4 regions of the Sporosarcina sp. FSL K6-6792 genome follow, and region 4 is predicted to be linked to each of the others. Evidence: riboswitches for the same ligand, from Rfam matches in the RefSeq annotation. Region 4 holds a riboswitch; each other region holds the start of a gene.
The links. Region 4 has a riboswitch for S-adenosylmethionine ahead of MKZ26_RS14350 (methionine ABC transporter ATP-binding protein). Riboswitches for the same ligand answer to the same signal wherever they lie in the genome.

Region 1 (5,369 bases), 1.1 Mb from region 4:
GCAGAACCAATTACAGAAGGGAACTACGAAGGCATCATCTATTTGCGAGGGGGCATGCAGCATATCGGTATGGTTCGTCCTGCCCGAATTGCACAGTTTGCTTCGCAAGGATTTGTTGTCTTCGCTCCTTATTATCGGGGGAACCGTGGAGGCGAGGGACGGGATGAGTTTGCTGGGGCCGATCGTCAGGATGCGGTGAATGCCGTTGATGTGCTGAAGCAAAATCCGAAGACAAACGTGGAAAAAATTCACTTGTTTGCATTTTCACGGGGCGGTATAATGGCTCTTTGGACAGCAATTTTACGTGAAGATATTACGTCGGTAGTTACATGGTCTGGCGTATCCGATATCGTATTTACATATAAAGAACGGAAAGATATGCGGCGGATGATGAAAAGAGTTATCGGCGGGACACCGAATAACATGCCAGATGAATACAGAAACCGTACGGCGCTGTTCCGCGTGGATGAAATTGATGCTCCCGTACTCATCATTCATGGCATGATCGACGAGAACGTGTCATTTCAACAAGCAGTTTTGCTGGAAAATGCACTGCGTGAACATAAAAAAGTATATGAGACATGGTATTTCCCTGAGTATACACACTTCATACCGCCCGTCATGAATGCACAACTTGTACGCGATTTATGTAGTTGGATGAGAAGACAAGAAAAATGAGTGGTTTTTTGAATAAAATGAAGTTGCAATTAGAAGTACGGGTTTGCAATTAGACGAAATAAGTTGCAGTTACAAATCCAATGTACAAAAAAACAGTGTAGCACATACAATGTGCTACACTGTTTAATTTGATAATTATGCAATCGGTCCGCCTTTAAGTGTAATCTCTTCAGAAACCATACCGAATTTTTTAAAGTTTTCATGGAACATGTTTGCCAATTCATTTGCTTTTACATCGTATGCTTCGCCGTCTGCCCATGCATTGCGCGGGTTCAACACTTCTGTTGGAACACCTTCAATGAATGTTGGCATTTCGAGGCCGAATACGCCGTTAGTTTCTGTTTCAATGTTGTTCAATTCTCCAGCAAGAGCTGCCTGTACCATAGTGCGTGTGTATTTAAGATCCATACGTTTACCAACGCCGTAGACGCCGCCAGTCCAGCCTGTGTTAACAAGGAATACTTGTGCATCATGTTCATCAATTTTCTTCCCAAGCATTTCAGCGTATACTGTCGCTGGAAGTGGAAGGAAAGGTGAACCGAAGCACGTTGAGAACGTTGCTTCAGGTGATGTGATACCACGCTCAGTTCCGGCAAGCTTCGAAGTGAACCCGCTAAGGAAGTGATACATTGCTTGTTCTTTTGTTAACTTCGAGATTGGAGGTAGTACGCCAAACGCATCTGCCGTTAAGAATACAATCGTTTTCGGATGACCAGCAACAGAAGGGTCAACGATGTTATCAATTGCTTGGATAGGATAAGCTGCACGCGTGTTTTCAGTTAATGAACCATTATCGTAGTCAGGAATGCGTGTTTCCGGATCGACGACAACGTTTTCTAGTACGGAACCAAAACGAATTGCACCAAAAATTTCAGGTTCTTTTTCTTGTGATAAATTAATACATTTTGCATAGCAACCGCCTTCGATATTGAAGACACCAGTGTCAGACCAGCCATGCTCGTCATCGCCGATTAATTTACGGTTTGCATCTGCCGAAAGTGTTGTTTTACCTGTTCCAGAAAGACCGAAGAATAGGGCAACATCGCCGTCTTCACCAACGTTTGCTGAACAGTGCATTGGCATAATGCCGTTTTCAGGAAGTAAGTAGTTCATGATTGAGAAGATTGATTTTTTCATTTCGCCAGCGTATTCAGTTCCACCGATAAGAACAATACGTTTTTCCATTGATACGATAATGAATGTCTCTGAATTTGTACCATCGACCACAGGATCCGCTTTAAATGAAGGAGCCGAAACAATTGTGAATTGTGATTCATGTTGTACTAGTTCTTCTTCAGTTGGGCGGATGAACAAGTTGTGAACAAACAGGTTATGCCATGCAAATTCATTCACAACTTGAATGGATAGTCGTGAAGCTGGATCTGCGCCTGCAAAACCTTTGAAGACGAACAGTTCGTCTTTTGTTCTCAAATGAGTGATTACTTTATTATATAATGAATCGAAAATTTCAGAAGAGATTGGACGATTGACGTTGCCCCAATCGATTTTGTCTTTGGAGGACGCTTCCTCGACAATGTATTTGTCCTTAGGTGAACGACCTGTATATTTGCCTGTCTGAGCTGTAACCGCTCCGTCTGATGTCAATTGAGCTTCACCACGTGAAATCGCTTTTTCAACAAGTTGTGGAACTGAAAGTTGAACTTTTACATTTTTCCCAGAAAGAAGTTTGTTGAGGTCATCACTAATTTTCGCAGATATCATAAGTATGTACCGTCCTTTGCATATAGTCCCAATCAATTGGGTGTCATCACATTATTGAATTAGTATAACACATTAAGAATAATAATCTATACTAATTCAAACCTCAAGGATTTATACGCAAAATGGGTAAAAAGATTTGACATGCAACAAGATTTTTCGTAGCATATATAGTTGAACGGATACTCTTATCCCGAGCTGGTGGAGGGGTCAGGCCCTATGAAACCCGGCAACCTGCACAGACGTTTTGTCTGCGCGAAGGTGCCAAACCTGTAGCAAGGCACAGTCCTTGTATGATAAGAGTGAAAGGTGCTTATGAAATCATGCCTTTCCTCATGTATTATTACGTGAGCGAAGGGCTTTTTATATGATATCGCCCTTAATCCTCGTGTATAGAGCTCGCAATGGCTTGTAGTCTTTTCATTTAGAAAAGACTCTACATGGGACATATGAGTACCGTATCAATCTCGTAGGATATAAGGAGGAAATAACATGACAAATCGCCGACTATTTACTTCAGAATCGGTAACTGAAGGACACCCGGACAAAATGTGTGACCAAATTTCGGATGCTATTCTAGATGCTATATTGGCAGAAGATCCAAATGCACGTGTTGCATGTGAAACGACAATTACAACAGGACTTGTCCTTGTTGCAGGAGAAATTACGACGACAACATATGTCGATATCCCGAAAGTTGTGCGTGAAACTGTTAAAGAAATTGGTTATGTACGCGCGAAATACGGATTTGATTGGGAAACATCTGCAGTTTTGACTGCGATCGATGAACAATCAGCCGACATCGCTGCAGGCGTTGACCAGGCACTTGAAGCGCGTGAAGGTTCGATGACAGATGATGAACTTGAAGCAATTGGAGCTGGTGACCAAGGTTTGATGTTCGGTTACGCTTGTAATGAAACACCGGAACTGATGCCGTTACCAATTAGCCTAGCTCATAAATTATCATTCCGACTTGCACAAGTACGCAAAGATGAAACTCTTACGTATCTGCGTCCAGATGGAAAAACACAAGTGACTGTTGAATATGATGAAAACAATAAACCAGTACGCATCGATACAATTGTTATTTCAGCGCAACATCACCCTGAAATAACACTTGAGCAAATTCAGCGTGATATTAAAGAATTCGTCATAAACCCGGTTGTACCAACTGATTTAATCGATGAAGACACGAAGTACTTCATCAACCCAACTGGCCGCTTCGTAATAGGGGGACCTCAAGGAGATGCAGGTCTTACTGGCCGTAAAATCATCGTTGACACGTACGGTGGTTATGCGCGTCATGGCGGCGGTGCGTTTTCTGGGAAAGATGCGACGAAAGTGGACCGCTCGGCTTCATATGCGGCACGTTATGTTGCGAAGAACATTGTCGCTGCAGGACTTGCAGATCGATGTGAAGTGCAACTTGCTTATGCAATCGGTGTTGCACAACCTGTATCGATTTCTATCGATACATTTGGAACAGGCACAGTCGAGGAAAGTAAACTTGTTGAGCTTACGCGTGGACTGTTTGACCTTCGCCCAGCAGGCATCATCAAAATGCTTGATCTGCGCCGCCCAATTTATAAACAAACAGCTGCATACGGTCACTTCGGCCGTACAGACATTGATCTACCGTGGGAACAAACGGATAAAGCTGATGCATTGAAAGAATTAGCAGGGAAATAATGTAGTGTAAACACCGAAAGACAGGATCGCCCTGTTTTTCGGTGTTTTTTCTGTTTAGGATGTTTGATTTAGCAGGCGTCATAGATTGTAGCGAATCTGTCGTACACTCTCATCACACGAGCTATAAACAAATGATACAATTGTTATAAAGTGAAACCTGATCGGAGAGGAGAGTGTGGGGCTATGAGTTTAATAGGTTTGTTACTACTGGTTGGGGTTGTTGCGTTATTTGTGCTAATTGGTTTAGTAATCTTTTTATTTATAAAAAAATAAGAGCTGCCTTCAAAGGCAGCTCTTTTATTATTGTTGTAAACTCTTGTAATACTGCCCTTTTTCCGCATACTCCTGAACAATCCGTTCCATGTCCGCACGATCGTCGTCATTCAGCTCACGCACGACTTTTGCTGGCGACCCGAGTGCTAGCGTATTCGGGGGAATCTTCTTACCAGGCGGCACGAGACTGCCTGCGCCAATGAATGCCCCTTCGCCAATTTCAGCACCGTCCAAAACAATGGAACCCATACCGATAAGCGCTCCTTTTTTTACCGTACAACTATGTAACGTTACTTGGTGCCCAATTGTCACCTCATCTTCAAGAATAAGCGGAAACTTTGGGCTTTGATGAAGGCAGCACAAGTCTTGAATATTTACTTTACGTCCAATAATTGTTGGAGATACGTCACCCCGGATTACGGTATTAAACCAAATTGTCGATTCAGGACCAATTGTCACATCACCTGAAATCGTCGTGAAGTCGCCAATGAAAACGGACGGATCAATTACAGGCGTTTTTCCTTTATAAGGATAAATCATGATGCTCTCCTCTTTTCTTTAGGTAGTGTATAATTATCGTAACAAAGATTAGGTTTTTATTGTAGATAAATAGGGAAATATATAGATAAAAGAACTAGATAGATGAGGGGAAGATGACCATGTGGAAATGGGAAGCGGAAGGGCCACCAAAAGCTGTCGTGGCCATCGTCCATAATGTGTACGAACATCATAGTAGAAATGCATGGCTTATTCAGAAACTCCGAAACAGCGGTTTTCATGTCGTGACAGGAGATTTACCTGGACACGGAGCGGAAGGTGTCGGAAAAATTCACGATGACCAATTTGATGCCTACGCTAAATTTGTGGAAAAATTAATAGCGGTCGGTCTCGATGATAATTTACCTTTGTTCATTATTGGACATGGAATAGGTGCCACCTTCGTAATGCGTCTTTTACAGCGAAAGAAAATTGAATGCGCAGGGGCTGTTTTTAGTTCCCCATGGCTAGCA
Region 2 (5,369 bases), 480 kb from region 4:
TTGAAAGATGAACCACTTGTTACGGACGTTCTCTATCCAGGGAAAGGCGGAATGCTATCATTTCGGCTGAACGATAGTGAATTGGTCGGGCCATTCCTTGAAAATCTGCAGCTCATTACATTTGCGGAAAGTCTAGGCGGAGTGGAAAGTTTCATTACTTATCCAGCAACGCAAACACATGCCGATATTCCTCGTGAAGAACGAATACGACGTGGCGTCTGCGACCGACTTTTACGTTTCTCTGTCGGAGTCGAGGAAGCTGACGATTTGATCGCAGATTTGAAGCAAGTGTTTGCAACTTTGAATAGCGGGGTGCTACAACGATGAGTTTGAATAAAGAACGGTTGGAAACGACTATTATCCATGCTTCGACCCGCGGAGATTACGAACAAAAAACAGGTGCTGTCAACGTTCCTATCTACTTATCTTCAACGTTCCATCAGGAAAGCTTCGATGCATTCGGGCCGTATGATTATAGCCGTTCGGGCAATCCAACGAGGGATGCGTTGGAAAAAACGATTGCCTCACTAGAAGGCGGTTCGCGCGGATTGGCCTTCGCTTCCGGAATGGCTGCCATCTCGGCTACATTTATGCTCCTTTCTTCGGGTGACCATATCGTGGTTACCGAAGATGTCTACGGTGGCACATACCGATTCGTAACCGAGGTATTACCGAAATTCGGTATCGACCATACTTTTGTAGATCTAGCGAATGTAGATGAAACCGCACGTGCAATCCGTCCAAATACAAAAGTGATCTATATTGAAACACCATCCAACCCGCGTTTGGGCATTACAGATATTGAAGCGATAGTTGACCTTGCAAAATTGAATGACTGTCTGACGTTTCTCGACAACACATTCATGTCGCCACTTTACCAGCGTCCACTAGATCTTGGAGTTGATATCGTTGTTCATAGTGCTACCAAGTTTTTATCGGGGCATAGCGATATCATTGCTGGGCTAGCGGTTACAAAGGGTGAAGAACTTGGCAATCGATTGGCATTCATTCAAAACTCTTTCGGCTCTATTCTAGGCGCACAAGATTCTTACGCATTAATTCAAGGAATCAAAACATTAGGTGCCCGTTTAACACAGTCATCTGAATCGGCACGTAAAATAGCCTCGTACTTGAACGACCACCCGTTAGTAGAGGAAGTGTTTTATCCAGGGTTGGCAAGTCATCCAAGACACGCAATCCACGCGAAACAATCGACAAGTCCAGGCGCTGTCTTATCTTTCCGTTTGCCAAACAGAGATGCAGCAAAGGCCTTTGTTGAAAACGTTCGGATACCCGTTTTCGCAGTAAGTCTAGGCGGAGTTGAATCAATTCTCTCCTATCCTGCAACGATGTCCCATGCCGCCATGCCTAAAGAACAACGGGAGAAACGTGGTATTACCGATGGGCTGCTACGTTTTTCTGTTGGACTCGAGCATGTCAATGACTTGATTGCCGATTTTGATCAAGCCTTGATCAAAACAAATGAAAAAATTTCCATACCTAATTAACTACCATTAAAGAAAACATTATTATATTGGAAAGAAGGAATTTAAATTGACAAAACCTATAGCCGTACAAACTTTGACGAAAGCACCATTTAAAGCAGATCACGTCGGGAGCTTTTTAAGACCAGAACGCCTAAAGCAGGCCCGTTTGCAAAGAGAAACCGGTGAAATCACTGCCGAAGAATTACGCATAATCGAAGACGAAGAAATTACAAAGCTCGTTGAAAAACAAAAAGAAGCTGGACTAAATTCTGTGACAGACGGAGAATTCCGCCGTAAATGGTGGCACTTTGACTTCCTTTCCGGCTTTGACGGCGTTGAGTTTTTCGAAACAGATAAAGGGCTCCAATTCAACGGTATTGTAACAAAAGCACACGGCATTAAAGTGACAGGAAAAATTGGGTTTAGCGACCATTACATGATTGAACACTTCAAGTTCCTGAAAAGCATCGCAGGTGATGCAGTCGCAAAGTTCACGATTCCAAGCCCGAATATGCTGATCCACAGAGCAACATTCGAAGAAGGCATCTATGCAAATGACGAAGAATTATTTGATGACTTGGTTACTGCCTATCAAGATGTAATTCAAGCACTGTACGATGAGGGCTGTCGTTATCTTCAAATCGATGACACGTCATGGGCTTCCTTCTTATCGGAAGAAGGAAGGGAAACATTGATAGCAAAGGGGCAAGATCCTGACAAACTTGTACAACTATCCGCACGGGCCATCAATGAATCCATCGCGAAAAGGCCAGCCGACTTGCTCGTGACGATGCATATTTGCCGTGGCAACTTCAAATCGACCTATTTTTCTAGTGGTGGCTACGAGGATGTATCCGAAACAATTTTCGGCGGATTAGATGTTGACGGTCTTTTCCTTGAGTTTGACGACGAACGCTCCGGCAGTTTTGAACCGTTGCGCCATGTCAATCGCCCTGACCTTTTCGTCGTATTAGGCTTGATCACCTCTAAATTCGGCGAATTAGAGGCCCCTGAACAGCTTAAAGCAAGAATAGCAGAGGCCACAAAGTATGTTCCTTTAGATCAACTATGCTTAAGCCCACAATGCGGCTTCGCATCAACAGAAGAAGGTAATCAGTTAACTGAAGAACAACAATGGGAAAAAGTTCGTCATGTTGTAACTATCGCGCAAGACGTTTGGCAGTAACCTTTACTAATTAAATAGGCTAATAAAACTCTTATGAAGAGCGGTGGAGGGGCTGGCCCTATGAAACCCGGCAACCATTCAACAATCATGTTGATAAGGTGCTAATTCCTGCAAAGCACTATGCTTTGGAAAATGAGAGGGTATTTTCTCTCGAATGCCTCTCTACTAACACAGTGGAGGGGCATTTTGTTTTATTAACAATAGAATTGGATGTGTGAGGAATGAAAAAGGAAGGCTTGCAAAGATATCATACGATTTGGGGCTTGTTATTTTTAGGTTGGTTTGTTTCTTACGTTGACCGGGTTGCAACTGGGCCGATTATTACATATATGATTGAAAATGAAGTTTCTTTTTTTGCAGACGTGGCAAACCCCCATGGAATTGGCGGATTGATTGGTAGTTTATTTTTTGCCGGTTTTATGTTAATGCAATTTCCTGGTGGCTACTTTGGGGACAGGTTTGGCTATCGTGCTATTATCATTTTAAGTATTGTTTGGGCTGGAATCGCCACTTTATTAACAGGTTTGGTGGGGGGCCTTGTTGCATTTATTCTTTTCCGAGTCCTACTCGGGCTAGGCGAAGGCGTTTTTTATTCGAATGACCGCTCTTATATTGCCTATCATACACCTCCTGAAAAAGTTGGATTAGGAATGGGCGTGGCGCTTACCGGACTTTCTGTTGGTCTGACAGCGGGCACACTTGGCGTCCCTTATCTTATTACAGTCGCAGAACCATTTATGGGTGAAGGGGCTTGGCGCTTTCCTTTTTTCGTGACCGGAACAATTACACTCATTATTGCACTCCTACTATTTAAATATATGAAGCCCAAAAACGATTCAAGTGCTTCTGTAGATTTATCTTCACCTGGTATTAAAGCACAGTTTGGCAAAGGGCTATTGTACATGTCCATGTACTCCGCCGTTTTTCTTGTCATAGTGATGGGCATCTATTATTTTTCCGTCAAACTAGGTCTGTCCTCTATCGCGATTGCGGTCATTCTTGTTGCACTTTGTCCGCTCTTAATACTTTATTTATACACAACGAAGAAGTCTGAAATAAAACCGTTAATAGCGAATAAGAATCTTTTCTTATTGTACTTATTCTTTATCCCTATCATGTGGCATCTATGGTTTTACGGATTTTGGTCCGTCTCTATCGTCAAAGATTTCGGTGGCGGTGCGTTAATGGCTGCCGCTTTGATTGCATCGTTTAATGGTTTGGCCGGAATCATTGGTTTTCCTCTTGGCGGCAAAATTTCTGACATAGTGGCCAATCGTCCAAATGGGCGACGTAACGTCCTTGCTGTACTAACCGCTGTACTGACTGTAACTATTTTTATATTTGCAGTCTATGTCATGATGGGTAATAACAACCCCATCGTTATGTCTGTCATTTTGTTTGTCTCCGGATTATTCTTTTTTGCATTGCAACCGGTGGCACATGCTCTGGCTTCCGATTTGACGCCCGAAAAAAGCAGAGGATCCATGTTTGGAATGCTCAATTTGATTGGAGAAATCGGAGCAGTTCTCTCACCTGTCGTCTCCGGAGTCATTCGAGATAACACCGGTAGCTGGGGCTTGCCACTTCTACTCGATGGTGTATTAATGGCGGCGGGCCTAGTTCTAGTGCTAGCCATCTCCAGTAAGGCGGTCCGCAAGAACGTTGTATCCTTGGCTTGAGAAAAGCGCAAGATACCCTTTAAGATGCAACAGGCATACGTCAATCAACGGTAGAAGAAGAGTGTACTACGAATTAGAACTTCCGGATAATTGGAAGTTCTAATTTTTTCCTATATCAACATTAAACTTTAACAGAGCCTCTTTTTCAAGAAAAAAAGGCGTGTCATCAGTAGATTAAACTGATGACACGCCTTTTTACACTGTAGATTGTATAGACACTGTCAGCTATAAAATTCTTCTGGAATTGCACCTATAGTTCTACGGTGATACAAAAGTGGTTCTTTACTTTCATTCTGAATATCTAATACTTCGCCTATTAATATCGTATGATCTCCAGCCTCAATTTGTTGCACCGTCTTACATTGTAAAACCGCAAGCGAATTTGAAAGTACTGGTAGGTTTAAATCCGATTCTTTCCAATCACATTGACTAAATCGATCAGCAACCCTGCTTGAGAATAACGTACATAACTCACTTTGATCTGCTGCCAAAATATTCACCGAAAATTTTTCAGCATCTAGAAAGTCACTATAAGTGGATACTCTTTTATCAATGGACCATAAAATTAGTAAAGGCTCTAATGATACCGATGCAAATGAATTGACCGTTAATCCCATCGGTTTTTTATCTGCATCAAATGCTGTAACGACAGTGACTCCCGTCGGGTAATTCCCCATTGCTTCTTTAAAACTCGCTACCTGCTCTATCTTACTTCCCATATCAGCAACTCCCATTTTCTTATTTCACTTAAAATCATATCAAATCTATTAGAATATTTCATACTTTGTGATTCCGCACTAAATTCACTGATACATGTTCACTCGAATCTTCCTTCTCTGTAATCTTTATAGGCCTGCATAATCTCTTCTTCTGAATTCATCACAAACGGGCCGCGAGCTACTACTTTTTCTCCGACAGGCTTACCTGCATATAACATGATATGCAGTTTCTCTTCTGCGTGAATCTTCACTTCAGTTTGTTCTTCATCTGTTCCACGTTCCAACCAGAGAACCTGCC
Region 3 (5,369 bases), 470 kb from region 4:
TCTAAACGAAGCGTTTCCGTTGTTTTCAGTAGCTGTTCTTCTGATGTTGCCCCATTCCAAAAACTTTCCAACGCCCTTTTCCATTCACGTTTTCCACCGATTCTTGGATATCCACTAGTTGAACTTTGTACTTTTACCATTGTATGTTAGCCCCTTTATTTTTTATAGTATTTTTTCAATCTGTTTTAATACACGATACTCTCGGTTTGGACCACCTCCCTTGCTACAATCACATCCACTTTACTGTGTATATACTCCGTCAAATTCACGGTCATGTCATAGCGCATAAAGGGAGTGATTAAATAGATGCCATGAAAATGCTCCAGCGCCACATCGATCAATTCTTTCGAAACCTGTAAGCCTTCTTTCGTAGACTGCTCACGATTACCATCAGATAAAGCCATTCTTGCACGTACTTGATCCGTCAACTTAATGCCTGGTACCTCATTGTGTAGAAATTCGGCGTTTTGCGATGAAGTCAGCGGCATAATTCCGATGTAAATTGGCGTCTCAATATGTTTTGTTGCCTCGTATACTTCTATTATCTTCTCCGTGCTATAGATAGGCTGGGTAATAAAATAGTCGGCTCCTGCTTCTATTTTTTTCTCTAATCTCTCCACAGCGCGATCTAAATGACGCACGTTCGGATTAAAGGCCGCTGCCACAGTAAAGGATGTTTTCTGTTGCAATGACTTTCCAGACTTTGAAATGCCCTCATTGAATTGCTTTATGAGTTGAATCAATTCAAAGGATGTCACATCGAAAACGGATGTTGCTCCGGGGAAATCTCCAATTTTCGTAGGGTCCCCCGTAATCGCTAGCAATTCAGTAATACCCAGTGTGTGTAATCCCATGAGATGCGACTGTAATCCAATTAGATTGCGATCTCGGCATGTAATATGGACCAAAGGTGTTGCACCAATCTTTTGTTTAACAAGCGAAGCCATTGAAGCGTTGCAAATTCTCGGCGTCGCTAGGGAATTATCGGCCAGTGTAATGGCATCCACGCCTGCATCCTTTAACGCCTGAGCCCCCTCAAAGAACTTGCCCGTGTTTAAATGTTTGGGCGCATCAAGTTCAACAATTATCGAATGTCTTTTTCTCACTGTCTCAAGCAATGTTGGCGGTTGAGATTCCTTCAATTCAGACTCCACAACCTCTGTCTTTACCTCCTTCTTCTTAACAAGCTTTTCTTGAATTGGTTCCCGAATTGTAAGTCCTTTCACTAGGGCCCTAATATGTTCTGGCGTCGTCCCACAACATCCTCCTATTAAACTAACTCCTGCCTTCCGAAAACTCAGCGCGAACTTCTCGAAATATTCAGGCTCATTTTCGTAAAAAAGTTTCCCATCCTTATATCCTGGATAACTAGCATTCGGATACACCGAGAGTAAAGCACGCTTCATCAACGGCACAGTTTCTAATGACTTCAGCATGTGGTGAGGGCCAAGGCGACAGTTAATGCCTACTATATCTGCACCTAAATCTTCCAACTGCTGTAAAGCATCTATGAGCTCTATTCCATTTTGGAGCACCCCCGCTTCATGCATTGAAACGTTCGTAATAATTGGGATATCTGTCTCCTCACGTGCAATTTTGAGCACGGTTGTTAATTCATCAAAATCGTAATAAGTTTCTAAAAGTAGGCCGTCCACTCCCTCAAGAAGTAAGCAATATAGTTGTTCCCTAAAACTGCGCTTGATTTCATCCTTTGTTCCAATGGATGTTCGAGATCCATGAATACCCCCGATAGTTCCAAGGACGAACGTATTTTTACCCGCTGCTTTTTTTGCAATTTGAACTGCGGCTTTATTTATCTTTTTTACACTGTCCTCTAACCCATGACGTGCTAACTTGATATAATTCGCACCATACGTATTAGTTTGAATAATATCCGCACCTGCCTCTATATAGGCTTGGTGGATGCGAAGCACTTGATCTGGATGTGTCAAGTTCAGCTCTTCAAAACAAAGATCCACACCGTGTGAATAAAGTAGAGTTCCCATTGCACCATCACCGATCAAAATTCGTTCTTTCATAGTATCTAGTAAATTCACGACTATCACTTGCTCCTTTCACTTTCCCAAAGTCCCGTTCCGGAAATACTCTTCATCATTCTTCAAAATATGTTACTTAATGGGAAAATTAGTTAAAATAAAAAGAGCCTCTTCCTATGTTGAATAAAGGAAGTAGACTCTAAATCTGAATAAGTCTTCTCCTCATCTACCAAGTCGTGTTATCAACTTGCTGGAATTAGCACCATGCCATAAAATGGCGGTTGCTGAGGTGTCATCGGGCCAGTCCCTATACCTCTCTAGATAAGAAAAACTATTAAATTGGATTTGCTTAGTTACGTTATTACAGACTTTACATCATTGTTGGAAAATTAGCAACACCTTTTTGGAAAGTAATTAATTTATTTTACAGATTCAGACTATTGCTTATCACTTTAAACAACATAGTTGCTAAACAGCCTTTCGCCATCCTTCATTTAAATTCTTACGTCCCTCTTAGCTTAAAAAGGTCAATCAAGGTACCAATAAGTCACTTTTGTCAATTGATCCTTTTCCAGAATTGATTGCATAACCCACCGCTCTTACTCCCCCATCCTAAGTGAGCTAAATGCACATAATAATAATATTAATAATGAGTCCATTAACCACTGTCCCCTCTGTAACCCTGCATATAATAAACTATAAGAACAATAACGAACGACCCGTTTACTCAGTTGTTGTTCCCATCAAATTGAAGGGAGGTCATTGACTTGAAAACTTCCTTGGGCATCTGGATTGGTTGGTTAGCAATAATTTTAGCGGCTATAGGGTTCTTTTATGCTCCTTATTGGTTAGGTGGTGGCGCACTCGTTTTAGGCTTAGTCTGTTTAGCTTCTCCACAAAAAGCATTGGCATGGATTTCAATCCTGCTTGGAGCCATCGTATTATTAATCACGATGTTCCAGTAGCCGGATAATTAATGATACTTCAAGGTATGTTTGGGCTCCTACCATACATACCTTTTTTATTTGATTTGTATGCTTACGATTTACTATATATTGAACAAATGAATACCTATAGTTACTAGGCGAAGACGCCGTAGCAAATTTGAAGGGATTCTTTATTTAAGCTTAATGTAGTTAGCCTTTTTTTAATCCAGCCACATGAGCAGGGCCCCAAAACGTCGTTTGTGATAAAATATGTGCCATTTCTTGTGGTGATCTATCCATTCCACTCTCCAGCCAACATTGAATGACTCCTAGATGCGCTGAACTTACGTAAGCTACTAAATAATCAAGTGGAACCACCATATTTTCCTCATTCAAGAAATCACTAAACTTATGAAGCATTTTCTTTTTTATGAATCCCTTTAATCGAACTTGAAAAGAGGGATTCCCATTCGGTCCTAAAATAACCTTCATAAATTCAAAATTCTCTTCGAGGAATTCAAATAACTTGATTACAAATGGAAGTGGCTCCTCAACTTTAACATCGTTTGCATAATTTTGGTTCACTGCATTCCAAGCTTCTTCTGCAATTCTATCCAGTTCCACAAAAATTTCCTCTTCACTTTGTTCCAATAAATCATACTTATCTTTGTAATGTAGATAGAATGTCCCTCTGTTGATGTTAGCTTTTTCCGTCAAATCACTTACCGTTATTGCCTCAAATCCTTTTTCCTCCATCAATTGTGTAAACGTGTCTCGAATCATCCGCCTGGTTCGGATGATTCTCCGATCCATTTTCTTCCCTTCCATGACAATCACTCTCCTTTTTTCAAGCTGATATTGAACGTATTTCTTCTATTTGTTGATTAATAAACAGACCTCAGTCAATTGATTATTGATGTTATTAGTAATTCAATTATAATATACACGTAGGTCACTAATCAACAACGTGTTCATTAAAAGGAGGTTTTACAATGAATGTCTTAAAAAATAAATTGACATTTATTTCACCCATTGCTGTAATCGCCATTATTTTCATTTTTTCATTAACGCTTATTCCTTCCATTAGTCCAGCACCTAAAGAAATGCCCGTTGCAATAGTCAACGAAGACCAAGGTGCTACTCTTCCGAATAAGACAGATATGAACATGGGCAACACAATTATCGAAAATATTCGTTCACAAGCCATCCCCGGTCAAGATTCACCAATCAAATGGATTGAAGTGAATAGCTTTGCTGAAGTTCAAAAAGGATTGAATGAAAAGAAATACTATGCTGCATTAATGATTCCATCGGACTTCAGTAAAAATCAGGTTTCCCTTCAAACGCCGGAGCCGGTTTCACCTGAAATCCAGATTTTCTTGAATCAGGGCATGAACCCGTTGGCGGCTAATACGGCAGGACAGGTATTAAATGGAATGGTCGATGGAATAAATGCTAATGTCCGAACACAGCTATTGGAAGGTTTCGAAATGCAGGGCGGGACGATTACAACAGAGCAGGCGGCTCTTCTTGTCTCCCCAATTACGAAAACGGTCATCAATGTTAACGAAATCGGAACAAAAAGCGCGAATGGGAATGCCCCTGTCACAATGTTTCAGCCAATTTGGATGGGTAGCATTGCCGGAGCGGCTATTATTTTCATGACAATTAGCAAGACCGTATTTAGAAACCGTAAAGATAAGTTGGTAGGCGTTTCGATCCAGGTATTACTAGGTGCAGTTCTTGCGCTGATCGCTGGATTTGGGTTAACGTGGCTAGCTAGTACGATGCTAGGCTTGAACATTCCGAAGTTTGGTGATACCGGCCTATTTCTATCACTCACCTACTTCACTTTCTTCCTAATGATTTCAGCAGTTCTCATGTGGCTTGGGATCAAAGGCATTCCTATTTTCGTCATTATGCTGTTCTTCGGAGCGCCACTTCTAGCGATGCCACCAGAGTTCATGTCTTCCTTCTATCGCGATTGGATTAACTCTTGGCTTCCAATGCGCCATATGATTGAAGGTCTTCGTGAACTGTTCTTCTTTGGCAAAGGATTTGGCTGGAGTCATTCAGTTCAAATGCTGACATGGATAGGTCTCGGAAGTATTGTTGTATTATTCGGTTCTGTATTTAAAAAAGGACCTAAAGAAGACGCAGCTGAACAGTAAATTATGTATACAAAAACAGCCCAGTGAAGCGAGTAAATATCGCATCATCGGGCTGTTTTCAGCTTTTTATTATTTCATTCCATTTAAATTACTTTTTCAAGAAATACTCCTCAATATCATCTAGCATTAAGTTCGCTGCTAATACACCACCAGCAGTGTTCCAAATGATGTCATTTACTTGTGAGACATTTCCACTTTTCGCGACATTTAGATTTTTAAATAATGGATCCTCAATCCAGTCGTTTGTAAGCTTCGTTGCTTCGTTATCTCCAGTT
Region 4 (5,369 bases):
GTGTCTAACGAAGCTGCCTTTTGCGCTGCCATTCGGACCGCCTTCTTCAGCTGGTGTGCCTAAAACGACAACGCGGCCGCCCGTTTCAGGAAGCGCTTCGGCAAGTGCAATCCCCGCTGCAACACTTGTTGTTCCAATAATATTATGTCCGCATGCATGTCCTAACCCAGGAAGTGCATCATATTCAGCAAGGTAAGCGATTGTCGGACCTTCTTTTCCACTGTCTTTCACAGCATAAAACGATGTTTCATGACCAGCAACCGCTGTTTTTACTTCAAACCCTGCATCTTCCAACAGCGCAACATGTTTAGCACTTGCATACACTTCTTCGTTTCCGATTTCCGGGTTTGCATGAATTTCCTGACTCGTTTGAATATATAAGTCATGGTTCTGTTCAATTGAATGGAATAATATGTTCGTCTTTTCATTTACAATGCTCATTATGAATGCCCCCAGTTCAATTATTTTTTTAGGTCTTCAAAGACGGTATCAATCTCTTCCTGCGTTAACTTAATAAGATATGATCCGCCTTTTGTATCTTCTTCGATAGCTTTTTCAATATCTTCTTCTTGATATAACTCAACGATGCGTTTGAATGTTTTATTGTTTTTTTCTTTCTCGCTTGCTACGATTAAATTCACATATGGGTAAATACTCTCATCGTCACCTGATTCTCTAAAGAGTGGATCCTCTCCTGGTGAAAATCCTGCTTGTCCAGCAATTCCGTTGTTAATTATCGCGGCAGTCACATCTGGCAATATACGAGCTGTTTGTTGAGCAACCATTGGAATGATTTCTAGGTTCAATGGATTTTCAGTGATTTTTGTCGGATCACCAAACAATCCGAAGTCATCTGAAAGTGAAATTAAATCAGCACTTTCTAGTAGGCGTAGCGCACGTGCTTGGTTTGAAGGGTCATCTGGAATCGCAATTTTGTCGCCTTCTTTGATTTCAGAAATATCCTTGATTTTTTCAGAGTAAACGCCAAGTGGTGCAAACATCGTCGAGCCAATTGGAACAAGTTCATTTTTACTTTCTTTTACATATTGGGATAGGAACGAGAAATGTTGGAATGCATTTAAGTCGATATCGCCTTGTGCAAGTGCATTATTTGGCAATGTGTAATCTGCGAATTCGACAAGTTCGATTTCAATGCCTTCTTTTGCCGCTTTTTCTTTCAGCAATGGCCATTGGACACCATCTGCACCGTTGACACCAATTTTCACTTTGACTGTATCACTATTTCCGCTTTCTTTACCGCCGCAAGCAGCGAGTACAACAGCAGTTAATACTGCTAAACTTACTAACCATAATTTCCTCATTTAATTCGTCTCCTTTTAGTTGAATGATTGTATTTTTTGACCTAGAACAGTGTCTAGCTCGGCTTATGCCTGTCGCGTCTAAGCGGGCATCGTGCACTTTTCCCAGATTACCGACGCATGATTTTTTTAGAAAGTGTATTGCCAAGCCATTGTGCCAATTGCACCATGATGATTAAAATGACGACCGTAACGAGCATGACGCTGCCGTCGAACCGTTGGTAACCGTAAGTCATCGCGACATGTCCAAGACCTCCGCCGCCAACTGTTCCGGCAACTGCCGAGAAATCGATAAGACTGACGGAAACGAAGGTAAGTCCTAAAATAAGTGGACCCAATGCTTCTGGTATCAAAACCGTGAAGATAATCCGAAGAGGGCTTGCACCCATTGCCTGTGCTGCTTCAATAACGCCAGGATCAATGCTGACCAAGTTATTTTCAACAACTCGGGCAATGACGAATGTTGCAACAATTGTCATCGGAAAAATGGCTGCTGCGGTTCCGATGGTTGTCCCGACAACTAATCTTGTCAGTTGTGAAATGGCTACTAAGAAGATGATGAACGGAACAGGCCGAACGATGTTAATGACTATATTTAATATTTGAGAAACAAGTTTGTTTTCCAAGATATTATTTTGCCTAGTGACAAATAATAGCAGGCCAATTGCAATTCCAAAAATGGAACCAAAAACGAGAGTGGCAATTACCATGATCAGTGTTTCGCCGGTTGCTTCTACAATCCGGGGCCAAAATGTAAGCCAATCAACGTTCATCTTTTAGGACCTCCTCTATGTCTACAATTAATTCAAGTTCTTTTAATACACGGCTTACAGCATCCGTTTCTCCTTCAAATGAAACAAGTAGATTGCCAAAAAATCGTTCCTGTAATTCTCGAACTGAACCGTAAACGATGTTGAAATCAACATCATGTTTACGTGTAACTTTTGAAAGAACAGGATCACTTGCAATATCTCCTTTGAAAATAACTCGATATAATTTGGTGCCACCTTTTGATTGCCACTCATTAATCAGTTTTTCTGAAGGTAGATCCTGCTGTACGGATTGGATGAATCGTTGTGTTGTCGAATGTTGAGGATCAGTAAATGTTTCAAAAACATCACCCGTTTCGATTACTTCTCCATTTTCCATGACCGCTACTTTGTCGCAAATTGTTTGAATGACATGCATTTCATGTGTGATAAGGAGGATTGTAATACCCAAATCCTTATTCACCTTTTTCAACAACCGCAGTATATCGGCGGTCGTATCAGGATCTAGTGCAGATGTGGCTTCATCACAGATTAGGATATCTGGTGAAGTGGCGAGTGCTCTGGCTATACCTACGCGTTGTTTTTGCCCTCCTGATAGTTGGTCCGGATAATCTTTAGCTTTATCGGCCAGGCCAACGAAGTCCAATAATTCCTCGACGCGTTCCGCAATTGCTTTTTTTGGCATTCCGCCAAGTTTCAAAGGATACGCGATGTTTCCTGCAACTGTCCGTGAGTTCAGCAAGTTGAAGTTCTGAAAAATCATGCCGATGTTGCGACGTTGCGTCCGTAAATCTTTTGAGGATAATGTACTGACGTCGATGTCTCGTATGAAAACAGAGCCTGAAGTCGGGCGTTCAAGCATATTTACTAACCGTAGCAATGTGCTTTTTCCGGCGCCGCTAAAACCGATGATGCCGAAAATTTCACCTTTTTCAACGAAAAGAGAAACATCTTTTACCGCATGTACCTCACGCTTCCCAAGGGCGAACGTCTTGGATGCATTTTTAAATTCAATCATGTATTGACCCCCTAAGTACTTCGTTAATTCTGTGCGGACAATGGATGCAACTAGCAAAATGACTTGTGACCCCGAGCATCTGGCCGCTGAAGCTAGACAGTTGTAAGAACGAAAAAAATCCCTCTTTTTCTTAAAATAGATAAGAAAAAGAGGGATTCTAATAAAAGAAGCCATCTCGTTCTCATCTTCCAAACGCATACGCGTCTGTAGGAGTTGGCACAGTGTTCATTGGTCATGAACCTGTTGCCGAGATGTCATAGGGCCTGTCCCTCGATCTCTCTGGATAAGAAAGTGATGTAGTGCTATTCGATTGTTGCAAGAATTGAATCTAACTCTAGTGTGCAAATTAGGGAAAGTCAATGAATTTACTAAAGTAAAATAATTCAGACTACTAATAACCAAAAACAATTTAAGGATTCTGATACACTTAAAGTGATAGAGAAAGCGGTGTTAGAATGACAATTTTCATATTTATTAGCATTATACTTTTTGCGTCCATTTTACAGACAAGTACAGGATTTGGTTTTTCGATCATGGCGACACCTTTTCTACTCATGATTTTTAATCCGATGGAGGCCATTCAGATAAACCTAGTTTTGTCGCTTGTTATTTCAAGCGCACTTATTGCTAAAATACGTAAAGATGTGGATACAGATCTATTAAAAAAGTTGATAATCGGGAGCTTATCTGGACTGCCAATTGGTATCATTTTGTTCATTTCGGCGGATATCAACAAATTGAAAACGGGCATAGGCATTGTTCTTCTTTTGCTAACACTGCTACTTGTCCTGAACCTTCGAATTAAGAGAACTAAACGTGGGGACTTTGTTGTTGGCGGATTATCTGGTACATTGACGACAGGAATTGGCATGCCAGGTCCGCCGCTTTTGCTCTACTTTGCAGGAACGGCTATGCAAAAAGAAACATTACGTGCAACGACACTCGCGTTTTATTTATTCATCTATTCCGTTAGTCTACTCATTCAAGTGCTTTTTGTTGGTACAACTAAAGGTATTTGGACCTCAATCGGAATGGCACTACCGCTAGTATTTGCTGGATTGTATCTAGGACAACTACTATTCCGTCATATCAGTCAAAAGACCTTTCGGATCTTCACATATGGTATTTTACTATTTACAGGCGTTTATTTATTAATAAAATGAGAAAGTAATTTATAGAATGGAGATGTTTCTTATGAAAATCGCATTGTTTGGGGCAACGGGGCGTGTGGGTGGGGAAGTCCTAAAATTAGCATTGGTAGAAGGGCATGAAGTGACGGCACTCGTTCGTTCACCTGAGAAATTGGCGCCACATGATAGGTTGACGATTATCCAAGGTGATGTCCGTGATGTTGTAGAAGTTTCGTATGCCATTGCTGGAATGGATGTTGTATTCAGTTCGCTAGGCACAGACCAGACAACAACGTTGACTGAGGCAGTTCCTCATATGATAAGAGCGATGGAGGATACAGGAATTAATCGGCTAGTCACAATTGGGACAGCAGGCATCTTGCAAAGTAAGATTGATCCCGAAAAACTGCGTTATGAAGCTGGAGATACAAATCGCAGGCTAACTTTTGCGGCGGAGGAGCACCATAAAGTGTATGACATGCTGCGTCAATCGGGGCTTGAATGGACAATTGTCTGCCCTACTTATTTACCGGATGGTGTTGCAGTGGGGGACTACAGAACTGAGCGCGACTTGTTGCCAGAGGACGGTAAACAAATATCCGTGGGTGACACAGCTGCTTTTGCTTTCGATGAACTACTGCAAGGTGACAATATCGGTTTTCGTGTAGGAATTTCATATTAATAAACAGAGTAGTACTGTCGTTGACAGTGCTACTTTTGTACAGAAAATAGTTGAAAGAAATTTCAGCATCGGCAGGGACATTAACACCCCTAGCTGGAGACTTGCAGGATCAAATTGAATTTTCTAAAGTTTGATTAAACAAATGAAAGGTTGCCCCATCAGTTTTTCATAACTGACGGGGCAACCTTTTTTTATGGACAAAGAATGGCGACCAATCATAAAGCCATCCAAATCGGTATTTTGTTTCACGTGTAACACTTATAGTCCGACTTAAACTTCCACTTCGCTAGTTAGCGCATGCGTATTCCCCTCGGTATCATTGAAAAACGCCATCCATGTTTCTGTGGAGTCCATTTTTGCGACGACATGTGGTTTGTCGATAAATGAAACTCCTTTTTCTTTCATCTGACTATAGCTTTGTGTGAGGTCATCTACTTGGAAATAAAGGAC

Region 1: it holds a riboswitch for S-adenosylmethionine, as region 4 does, so the genes downstream of both, metK (methionine adenosyltransferase) here and MKZ26_RS14350 (methionine ABC transporter ATP-binding protein) in region 4, are expected to answer to the same signal.
Region 2: it holds a riboswitch for S-adenosylmethionine, as region 4 does, so the genes downstream of both, MKZ26_RS11930 (MFS transporter) here and MKZ26_RS14350 (methionine ABC transporter ATP-binding protein) in region 4, are expected to answer to the same signal.
Region 3: it holds a riboswitch for S-adenosylmethionine, as region 4 does, so the genes downstream of both, MKZ26_RS11960 (bifunctional homocysteine S-methyltransferase/methylenetetrahydrofolate reductase) here and MKZ26_RS14350 (methionine ABC transporter ATP-binding protein) in region 4, are expected to answer to the same signal.

The regions. Positions count from the first base shown of each region.
Region 1 is NZ_JBBOSA010000001.1:1,859,299-1,864,667, reverse strand. Features, by position in the region: gene MKZ26_RS08900 (alpha/beta hydrolase family protein) at 1-678, shown strand, start outside; gene pckA (phosphoenolpyruvate carboxykinase (ATP)) at 814-2,400, opposite strand; SAM riboswitch class I at 2,583-2,700, shown strand; gene metK (methionine adenosyltransferase) at 2,890-4,086, shown strand; gene MKZ26_RS08885 (gamma carbonic anhydrase) at 4,387-4,899, opposite strand; gene MKZ26_RS08880 (alpha/beta hydrolase) at 5,019-5,369, shown strand, end outside.
Region 2 is NZ_JBBOSA010000001.1:2,448,794-2,454,162, forward strand. Features, by position in the region: gene MKZ26_RS11915 (methionine biosynthesis PLP-dependent protein) at 1-327, shown strand, start outside; gene metC (cystathionine beta-lyase) at 324-1,508, shown strand; gene MKZ26_RS11925 (5-methyltetrahydropteroyltriglutamate--homocysteine S-methyltransferase) at 1,555-2,673, shown strand; SAM riboswitch class I at 2,702-2,812, shown strand; gene MKZ26_RS11930 (MFS transporter) at 2,895-4,352, shown strand; gene MKZ26_RS11935 (flavin reductase family protein) at 4,574-5,071, opposite strand; gene MKZ26_RS11940 (pirin family protein) at 5,170-5,369, opposite strand, start outside.
Region 3 is NZ_JBBOSA010000001.1:2,459,286-2,464,654, forward strand. Features, by position in the region: gene metE (5-methyltetrahydropteroyltriglutamate--homocysteine S-methyltransferase) at 1-140, opposite strand, end outside; gene MKZ26_RS11960 (bifunctional homocysteine S-methyltransferase/methylenetetrahydrofolate reductase) at 186-2,057, opposite strand; SAM riboswitch class I at 2,217-2,325, opposite strand; gene MKZ26_RS11965 (hypothetical protein) at 2,765-2,962, shown strand; gene MKZ26_RS11970 (TetR/AcrR family transcriptional regulator) at 3,134-3,751, opposite strand; gene MKZ26_RS11975 (YhgE/Pip domain-containing protein) at 3,916-5,094, shown strand; gene MKZ26_RS11980 (ABC transporter substrate-binding protein) at 5,183-5,369, opposite strand, start outside.
Region 4 is NZ_JBBOSA010000001.1:2,928,061-2,933,429, reverse strand. Features, by position in the region: gene MKZ26_RS14365 (M20 family metallopeptidase) at 1-441, opposite strand, end outside; gene MKZ26_RS14360 (MetQ/NlpA family ABC transporter substrate-binding protein) at 462-1,322, opposite strand; gene MKZ26_RS14355 (methionine ABC transporter permease) at 1,430-2,092, opposite strand; gene MKZ26_RS14350 (methionine ABC transporter ATP-binding protein) at 2,082-3,107, opposite strand; SAM riboswitch class I at 3,286-3,397, opposite strand; gene MKZ26_RS14345 (sulfite exporter TauE/SafE family protein) at 3,563-4,270, shown strand; gene MKZ26_RS14340 (NAD(P)-dependent oxidoreductase) at 4,302-4,919, shown strand; gene MKZ26_RS14335 (VOC family protein) at 5,190-5,369, opposite strand, start outside.